DNA from 4 places in the Streptomyces sp. ITFR-6 genome. Region 1 is predicted to be linked to each of the others. Evidence: riboswitches for the same ligand, from Rfam matches in the RefSeq annotation. Region 1 holds a riboswitch; each other region holds the start of a gene.
The links. Region 1 has a riboswitch for thiamine pyrophosphate ahead of RLT59_RS09140 (thiamine ABC transporter substrate-binding protein). Riboswitches for the same ligand answer to the same signal wherever they lie in the genome.
Positions count from the first base shown of each region.

Region 2: linked by a shared signal. The riboswitch ahead of thiO (glycine oxidase ThiO) and the one ahead of RLT59_RS09140 (thiamine ABC transporter substrate-binding protein) in region 1 are both predicted to bind thiamine pyrophosphate.
Region 3: linked by a shared signal. The riboswitch ahead of thiC (phosphomethylpyrimidine synthase ThiC) and the one ahead of RLT59_RS09140 (thiamine ABC transporter substrate-binding protein) in region 1 are both predicted to bind thiamine pyrophosphate.
Region 4: linked by a shared signal. The riboswitch ahead of RLT59_RS02935 (purine-cytosine permease family protein) and the one ahead of RLT59_RS09140 (thiamine ABC transporter substrate-binding protein) in region 1 are both predicted to bind thiamine pyrophosphate.

Region 1 is NZ_CP134612.1:2,073,137-2,075,329, forward strand. Features, by position in the region: gene RLT59_RS09140 (thiamine ABC transporter substrate-binding protein) at 1-957, opposite strand, end outside; TPP riboswitch at 1,040-1,156, opposite strand; gene rlmN (dual-specificity RNA methyltransferase RlmN) at 1,198-2,193, opposite strand, start outside.
Region 2 is NZ_CP134612.1:6,435,450-6,437,642, forward strand. Features, by position in the region: gene thiS (sulfur carrier protein ThiS) at 1-170, opposite strand, end outside; gene thiO (glycine oxidase ThiO) at 167-1,351, opposite strand; TPP riboswitch at 1,343-1,455, opposite strand; gene RLT59_RS29285 (NAD(P)/FAD-dependent oxidoreductase) at 1,568-2,193, shown strand, end outside.
Region 3 is NZ_CP134612.1:4,051,064-4,053,256, reverse strand. Features, by position in the region: gene RLT59_RS18300 (YibE/F family protein) at 1-768, opposite strand, end outside; TPP riboswitch at 839-972, shown strand; gene thiC (phosphomethylpyrimidine synthase ThiC) at 965-2,193, shown strand, end outside.
Region 4 is NZ_CP134612.1:681,278-683,470, forward strand. Features, by position in the region: gene RLT59_RS02925 (nucleotide triphosphate diphosphatase NUDT15) at 1-265, shown strand, start outside; gene RLT59_RS02930 (FBP domain-containing protein) at 315-809, shown strand; TPP riboswitch at 917-1,011, shown strand; gene RLT59_RS02935 (purine-cytosine permease family protein) at 1,002-2,193, shown strand, end outside.

The DNA.
Region 1 (2,193 bases):
GACGAACATGTTGAGCGGCATATCCTCCTGGAACTTCTTCCCGATCATGAAGTCCAGCAGGGCCTTGCCGCCCTCCTCGTTCTTCGCGCCGTCGAGCAGACCGGCGAACTCGATCTGCCGGAAGCACGTCCCGGTGGCGACCCCGGTCGGGGCGGTCTTGGGCTTCGGGTCCGCGTACAGCACCTCGACGGGCGGGCTGGAGGCGTAACTGACCACGAGCGGCCGGTCGGCCTTGGCCTTCTTGCCTCCCGCGGAGCCGGAGAACTCCTCGTTGTAGGCCTGCTCCCAGCCGTCGACGACCTTGACGCCGTTGCTCTTCAGCTTCTTCCAGTAGTCCTGGTAGCCGTCCTCGCCGTAGGTGGCGATGCTGCCGAGGAGGAAGCCGAGGCCGGGCGAGGAGGTCGCGGCGTTCTCGGTGACGAGGAGGTTTCTGTACGCGGGCTTCGCCAGGTCCTCGAAGGTCTTCGGCGGCGCGAGCTTCTTGTCGGCGAAGTACTTCTTGTCGTAGTTCACGCAGATGTCGCCGGTGTCGACCGGAGTGACCCGGTGCTTCTCGGCGTCCAGCTGGACATCGGACGCGACCTGGCCGAGGCCCTTGGCGGCGTACGGCGTGAAGAGGCCGTTGTCGAGGGCGCGCGAGAGCAGGGTGTTGTCGACGCCGAAGAACACGTCACCGCGCGGTGATCCCTTGGTCAGGATCTCCTGGTTGAGGGCGGCGCCCGCGTCACCGCTCTTCAGCACCTTGACGGTGTAGCCGGTCTCCCGGGTGAACTCCTTCAGCACGCCCTTGGACGCGTTGAAGGAGTCGTGGCTGACGAGCGTGACGGTCTTGGAGCCGGTGCCCTTGGTACCGGACGAGCCGGACGAAGCGTCGTCCGAGCTGCCGCAGCCGACGAGCGCGGTCGCGCCGATCGCGGCGGCGACGGCCGCCACCGCGACCTTGTTGGTGGTGCTCATGTGATTCCTCCTGGAGATGACCAGGAAGAGACGCGGCCCTGCCCGCGCCGGTGGAGAACCGGAAGCGGGCAGGGCGCAACAGCTTGAGTAAGGTCCGAACTTCCTACCCGGAATGACCCGGGCGAGGTTCAGAGGGTCTGCGGCCAACCTGTCCTCGGTGCCGCACTCTCAGCGCTGTGGCGCTCCCCTGTCGGAATATGAAGTTGATTTCACGCCCAGGCTACACGGCCGGTTCCGGCCTCAGCGCTCGGACGCCGCGAGCTGCCCGCAGGCCCCGTCGATCTCCTGGCCCCGGGTGTCCCGCACGGTCACCGGCACCCCGTGGGCGGCGATGGCCTCGACGAACGCCTTCTCGTCCTCGGGCCGCGAGGCGGTCCACTTCGAGCCCGGTGTCGGGTTCAGCGGGATCAGGTTGACGTGTACCCGCTTGCCCTTGAGGAGCCGGCCGAGCCGGTCACCGCGCCAGGCCTGGTCGTTGATGTCACGGATCAGCGCGTACTCGATGGAGATGCGGCGGCCGGACTTCTCCGCGTACTCCCAGGCCGCGTCCAGCACCTCGCGCACCTTCCACCGGGTGTTCACGGGGACGAGGGTGTCGCGCAGCTCGTCGTCCGGGGCGTGCAGCGAGACGGCGAGACGGCACTTGAAGCCCTCGTCCGCGAAGCGCAGCATCGCCGGCACCAGGCCGACGGTGGAGACGGTTATGCCGCGCTGCGACAGCCCAAGCCCGTCGGGCTCCGGGTCGGTCAGCCGGCGGATGGCGCCGACCACGCGGTTGTAGTTGGCGAGCGGCTCGCCCATGCCCATGAAGACGATGTTGGAGAGCCGCGCCGGACCTCCGGGGACCTCGCCGTCGCGCAGCGCCCGCATGCCGTCCACGATCTGGTGGACGATCTCCGCGGTGGAGAGGTTGCGGTCGAGACCGGCCTGCCCGGTGGCGCAGAACGGGCAGTTCATCCCGCAGCCGGCCTGCGAGGAGATGCACATCGTGACGCGCTCGGGGTAGCGCATCAGGACGGACTCGACCAGCGTCCCGTCGTGCAGCTTCCACAGGGTCTTGCGGGTGGTGTCGTCGTCGCAGCTGATGTGGCGGACGACGGACATCAGCTCGGGGAACAGCACCTCCGCGAGCTTGTCCCGCGACCCGGCCGGAATGTTGGTCCACTCCGAGGGGTCGTGCGCGTACCGCGTGAAGTAGTGCTGCGAGAGCTGCTGGGCACGGAAGGGCTTCTCGCC
Region 2 (2,193 bases), 4.4 Mb from region 1:
AGCGTCGCGGCGGACCACCGACCGCGCGGCACGACGGTCTCGTTCAGCGCCGCCGCGACCCCGGAGGGCGCCTCGGTCAGGGTCGCGACGAGGGCGTCCAGGGTGGTCCCCTCGGCGACGGCGACGGTCTCGCCGTTCACGGAGACGGCCAGGGAAGTGGGCGCGGTCATGCGGGCTGCTCCTGTCGTACGGGGGCGGCGGCCGGGAAGCGGCCGGGGGAGAAGGGGCGGGCCACCTCGGGCAGCTCGCCCTCGGCCAGCAGCCGCGCCATGGCGTCCCCGGTCACCGGGGTGAGGAGCACCCCGTTGCGGTGGTGGCCGGTGGCGAGGTGGAGGCCGGGCAGCGCGGTGCGGCCGAGCAGCGGGGCGTTGTCGGGGGAGGCGGGGCGCAGACCGGCCCGGGTCTCGGTGAGCGGCAGCTCGGTGATGCCGGGCACCAGCTCGTGGGCGTCGCGCAGCAGCTCGTAGACCCCGCCCGCCGTGACGGTGGTGTCCCAGCCCATCTCCTCGCTGGTGGCGCCGACCACCAGTTCGCCGTTCTCGCGCGGCACGAGGTAGAGGTGGCTGCCCCGGACCACGGCTCGGACGGTGCGGCTGAGGAAGGGGGCGTACGCGGTGGGTACGGTCAGCCGCAGCACCTGGCCCTTGACCGGGCGGACGGGCGGCCGGACGTGCTCAGGCACCCCCGCGAGCCGGCCGCTGAGGCTGCCGGCGGCGAGCACGACCTGATCGGCCGACAGCTCCGAACCGTCGGCCAGTACCACCCCGGTGGCCCGGTCGCGCACCACGGAGAGCCGCTCGGCCCGCTGCCGGTGGAAGACGACCCCGGCCCGCTCGCCCACCGTCAGCAGCGCGGCCGACAGCCGGCGCGGGTCGACCTGGTGGTCGCCGTCGACCCGCAGTCCGCCGCGTACGCCCGGCGCGAGCATCGGCTCCAGGCGCCGGCACTCCCGGCCGGTGAGCCACTGCGACTCCAGCCCGGAGCGGCGCTGCAGCTCGTGCAGCTCCCGCAGATGGGCGCGGTCGTCGGTGTCCAGCGCGACGGCCAGGGTGCCGCAGGCGCGGAAGCCGATGTCCTGACCGCTCTCCGCCTCCAGCTCGGCCGCGAACGCCGGATAGCGCGCGGCGGAGGCGAGGTTGAGCCCCAGCAGCATTTCCTCGCCGTAGTGCAGTTCGGTGACGGCGGCCAGCATTCCGGCCGCGACCTGGGTGGCCCCGCCACCCGGATCGGGATCGACGACCGCGACGGCCAGACCGCGTTGTGCGGCCCGCCAGGCGGTGACCAGGCCGATGACGCCGCCCCCGATGACGAGGACCTCGTACCCGCTCGTGCGGTGGACAGGCGTGGGCATCCAGCCCCTCCCTTCGCCGGCATGACCCGGATCAGGTTCGTACGGTCGGAGGCCGTCCAGCCTCCCTCTCAGCCCGGTACGTCCGGGCTCCCGCGAGTCTTTTACGTCAGTCACCCTAGACCCAGCCCCCCTGGGCGGGTAAAGCAGGAGGCCGGCGGTACGAGGACCGTGAGGAACCCCTTTCCTGACGGCCCGTCAGTTGATTAAGGTGGTCGGGTGAACGAGCAGCAGCGGGCAGAGCGGCCGGAGCGGCAGTCGGAGCGGGCCGGGCGGCGGGTGGTCGTCGTCGGTGCGGGCATGGCGGGTGTGCAGACGGCGGTGGCCCTGCGGGAGCAGGGCTTCACCGGCGACCTCACCCTCATCGGTGCCGAACCCCATCAGCCCTACGACCGTCCACCGCTGTCCAAGGCGGTGCTGCTCGGCAAGGCCGAGGAATCCGCCTTCGACATCGACTTCGAGACACTCTCCATCGAGTTGCGGCTGGGCCGCGAGGTCACAGGCCTGCGCGCCGCCGACCACGAACTGGACACCTCGCAGGGGCCCGTCCCCTACGACGTCCTGGTCATCGCCACCGGAGCCGAACCCGTCGTGCTGCCCGGCTCGGAGGGGGTGCCGGGGGTCCATCTGCTGCGCACCCTGGACGACGCGGCGCGGCTGCGGCCCGTACTGGACGCGGGGCACACCGTCGTGGTCGTCGGTGCGGGCTGGATCGGCGCCGAGTTCGCCACCGCGGCCCGCTCCGCGGGCTGCGAGGTCACCGTCGTCGAGGCCGCGGAACGGCCCCTCGCGGGCGCCCTGCCCGCCGAGGTCGCCGCCCCGATGGCCGCCTGGTACGCGGAGAG
Region 3 (2,193 bases), 2.0 Mb from region 1:
CAGGGTGCCGACGACGGCGACGGAGGTGCGGGCGGTCAGCCCGTGGCAGATGTAGAGGGCGATCAGCATGATGGCGCTGGCCCCGACCACCGCCACGAGCAGCGGATTCGAGCCCTGCAGGATGGCCGGAAGGATGAACAGGGTCAGCACGGCGAACGACAGGGCGAGCGCCACCAGTGCCATGACCCCGCGCAGTCTCCCCACGACGACCACCGCCACGGCGAAGATCCCGGCCAGCAGCGCCATGGGGAACTTCCGGTTGACGTCCGTCACGGAGTACTGGAGGTCATGGGGCGCGTCGGGGGCGTACGCGACCACCACTTCCTGCCCCTCCCGCAGCTGTCGCGGTGCGCCGGGCTGCACCACCTCGATGAAGGTGCGCCCCTTGTCCTTGCCGCTCGTGACCTCGACCGTGGCCTTCTCACAGGGTGCGGCCCCGCCGCCACCGGTCGTCGGGTCCTTGGTCGACGGGGTCTCGCCCTCGACCGGCAGCTGGGCCGCGTTCACGTCCTTGCAGTCGACCTTGTCGACGTTCACCACCTTCGCCTGCTGGGTCTGCCGGTCGAAACCGACACCGGTTCGTTCGTGCGCCGGCGCACCACCGGGCCAGAGCACCACGAGCCCGACGGCGACCGCGGCCGCGAACGGGATCAGTACGGCGGCGATCACCTTGCGCAGGTGCTTGGACACGGGTGCGGCAGGGCCGTGCGCGTGAGTGTGGGTGTGCTGAGGGGACGGCTGCTCGGGAACGATATGGGGAGACGTCACCGGCCGATCATCGCAAGAGGAGCGGGGCCCACTGTTCAGCACACCCGTGAGGGCGTTAGCGTGGTGGCACCTTTGCACACGCGGGAGCTCGGAGCACCGGGCTGAGAGGGCGCTGATCTCCGTACATCCGTACGGGACAAGCTGCGCCGACCGCCGAACCTGTTACCGGGTAATGCCGGCGTAGGGAGTAGGTCTCATGACCACAGCGGATGCACGCATGCCTGCCTCCAGTCAGAACGACGAGGGCGGTCGGAGCGACGGGGCCGGTCCGAGCGACAAGGCCAGGAAGTCCATCGGCTGGCACAAGGGGTACGTCCAGGGCTCGCGCCCGGACCTCCGGGTGCCGGTCCGTCAGGTGCACCTCACCAACGGCAAGGACGTGACGCTGTACGACACGTCGGGGCCGTACACCGATCCCGCCATCGACACCGATGTCCGCCGCGGACTCACGCCGCTGCGGGAGAACTGGATCATCGCCCGCGGCGACACCGAGGAGTACGCGGGCCGGGCCGCCCGCCCCGAGGACGACGGGATCAAGCACACCTCGCCGCGCGGAGGGCTGCGCAATCTGGACGCGGTCTTCCCCGGCCGCCCGCGCCAGCCGAGGCGCAGCCGGGACGGGAGCCCGGTGACCCAGCTCGGGTACGCCCGGCGCGGCGAGATCACCCCGGAGATGGAGTACGTGGCGATCCGGGAGAACGTCACGCCCGAGGTGGTGCGCGGAGAGATCGCCGCGGGCCGGGCCGTGCTGCCGGTCAACGTCAACCACCCGGAGATCGAGCCGATGATCATCGGTAAGCGGTTCCTGGTGAAGGTGAACGCCAATATCGGCAACTCCGCGGTGACGTCCTCCATCGAGGAGGAGGTGGACAAGATGACCTGGGCGACCAAGTGGGGCGCGGACACGGTCATGGACCTTTCCACCGGCCGCAACATCCACACCACCCGTGAGTGGGTACTTCGCAACTCCCCGGTACCGATCGGCACCGTGCCCCTCTACCAGGCACTCGAAAAGGTCGACGGCAGGGCGGAGGAGCTGACCTGGGAGATCTACAAGGACACCGTCATCGAGCAGGCCGAGCAGGGCGTCGACTACATGACGGTCCACGCGGGCGTGCGCCTCCCGTATGTGCCGCTGACGGCCCGTCGCAAGACCGGCATCGTCTCCCGGGGCGGCTCGATCATGGCCGCGTGGTGCCTCGCGCACCACAAGGAGTCGTTCCTGTACGAGCACTTCGAGGAGCTCTGCGCGATTCTCGCCTCGTACGACGTGACGTACTCGCTGGGCGACGGGCTGCGCCCCGGATCGATCGCGGACGCCAACGACGAGGCGCAGTTCGCCGAGCTGCGCACGCTCGGCGAACTGAACACCGTAGCCAAGCGGTTCGGCGTCCAGACGATGATCGAGGGTCCGGGGCACGTCCC
Region 4 (2,193 bases), 1.4 Mb from region 1:
CGTCTTCGCGATGCTGCACGACGTGGCCGGCGGCATCAACCGGGTGACGATGGCCGCCCTGGTCACCGTGGAGTCGGGCAGCCCGCAGGTGACCGAACCCCATCTGATCAGTGCCTGGCGGTGGACCCGGCCCGAGGAACTGCCGACGCCGCTGTTCGACCCCTCGGCGCAGATCCTCGCGGCCTGGCGCCCCGATCTCGGCATCGAGCACCCGCCCGCCCACCGGCTGGCCGTACTGCCCGAGGGTTCACAGGTGAACCCCTAATTCATTATTCATTTGCCTAGGGGTCGTAGGCACAGTTAGCGTCGATGTCATGAAAGCCGTGACCGAGCAGGACATCCGCACATCGTTCGTCAACTGCTCCAAGGGGGAGGCCAAGCGTCTGCCGCTCCCGCGCGATTTCGAGGAGCTGCCGTGGGAGGATCTGGACTTCCTCGGCTGGCGTGACCTGTCCGCTCCCGGGCGCAGCTACATCGTCACCGAGTACGACGGCCGGACGGCGGGCATCACGCTCCGCTTCCCCTCCCAGCAGCGCGGCTTCCTGCACCGGAGCATGTGCTCGCTCTGTCTGACCACACACCCCGGCAGCGGGGTCTCCCTGATGACCGCCCGCAAGACCGGGCAGTCCGGGCGCGAGGGCAATTCGGTCGGCCTGTACATGTGCACCGACCTGGCCTGTTCGCTCTACGTCCGGGGGAAGAAGGCCGTCCCCTCCGGCGCCCGGTTCAAGGAGTCGCTGACGGTGGAGGAACAGATCGCCCGCACCTCGGCCAACCTCACCGCGTTCGTGGCCAAGCTCTTCAGCTGAACCGGGGACCGGCCGGGCCCTGTCGGCCTGCCGGAACTCCGGCGTGATCGGGTGCGCACCGCCTCCCGTCGCGCTCCGCGCACACGCACCCGGCTATCCTGGCCGCCACACCGGACACGGGGTGCCCCGCACAGGGGCTGAGAACACACCCGTCGAACCTGAACCAGTTAGCACTGGCGGAGGGATGTCTTCATGTCATTGCCGTATGCCCAGGACGAGCGCGCGGCCACGGACCCGCGGCCCGCGTTCGACGGGCGGATGCCCACCGCCCCCGGCGATCTGCGCGTCGAGGCGCACGGGATAGCGCCCGTCCCCGAGGACCGCCGCTACGGCGGGCCCGGCCGGCTGTTCACCGTCTGGTTCGCCCCCAACCTGACCATGACCGGGGTCTTCACCGGCACCGTCGGGATCGCGCTGGGCCTGGACTTCGCCACGGCGCTCACCGCCGTCGTGCTCGGCACCCTCGTGGGCGCCGTGCCCACCGCGTATCTGGGCACCTGGGGCAGTCAGACAGGTGCCGGGCAACTCCCGCTCGCCCGGCTGGCGTTCGGCCGGGGTGTGGTGCTGCCGGGCACGCTCCAGTGGCTGTCGTCCATCGCCTGGGACGCGCTGATCGGGCTGTTCGGCGGGGAGGCGCTGGCCCAGTTGTGCGGCTGGCCCTTCTGGCTGGGAGTGCTGGTCATGATGGCGGCCCAGGGCGCGCTCGGCGTCCTGGGATACGAGGTGATCCACCGGCTCCAGACCGTGATGACCTTCGTCCTGGCCGCCGCCTTCGCGGTACTCGCCACGAAGCTCCTGGACGGGGTGCACCCCGCCGCGACCGGCAGCGCGCACGGCGCGGACCGGGCGGGCGCGTTCGTCCTGACGTGCACCATCGCCCTGAGCCTGGCACTGTCCTGGGCGCCGTACGCCAGCGACTTCAGCCGCTATCTGCCGCGCACCACGTCGCGGCCCCGGATGTTCTGGTGCACGCTGCTCGGCATCAGCGTCTCGTTCGTGGCGGTCCAGACGCTCGGCCTGTGGGGTGCGTCCGTCTTCACCGACCAGACCGCGCACGGCATCGACACCCTGCTGGGCGGGGGCGCGCTCGGAGCGTTCGGGCTGCTTGCCGTGGCGCTCGCCGCGCTGTGCAGCAACGCCATGAACGACTACAGCGGATCGCTGGCACTGCAGACCATGGGCGTCCGCCTGCCGCGCCCCGTCGCCGCCGCACTGGCCGCCGCCCTCGGCTTCCCGCTCGTCCTGTGGATGCACGCGGCAGACACCACGGCCCGCTTCCAGAACGTGCTGCTGCTCGTCGGCTACTGGATCCCCGGGTTCGTCGCGATCGTGGCCGTCGACTGGATCGTCCGGGCCAGGGCCCGCGGCGGCTCCCCCGTCGACC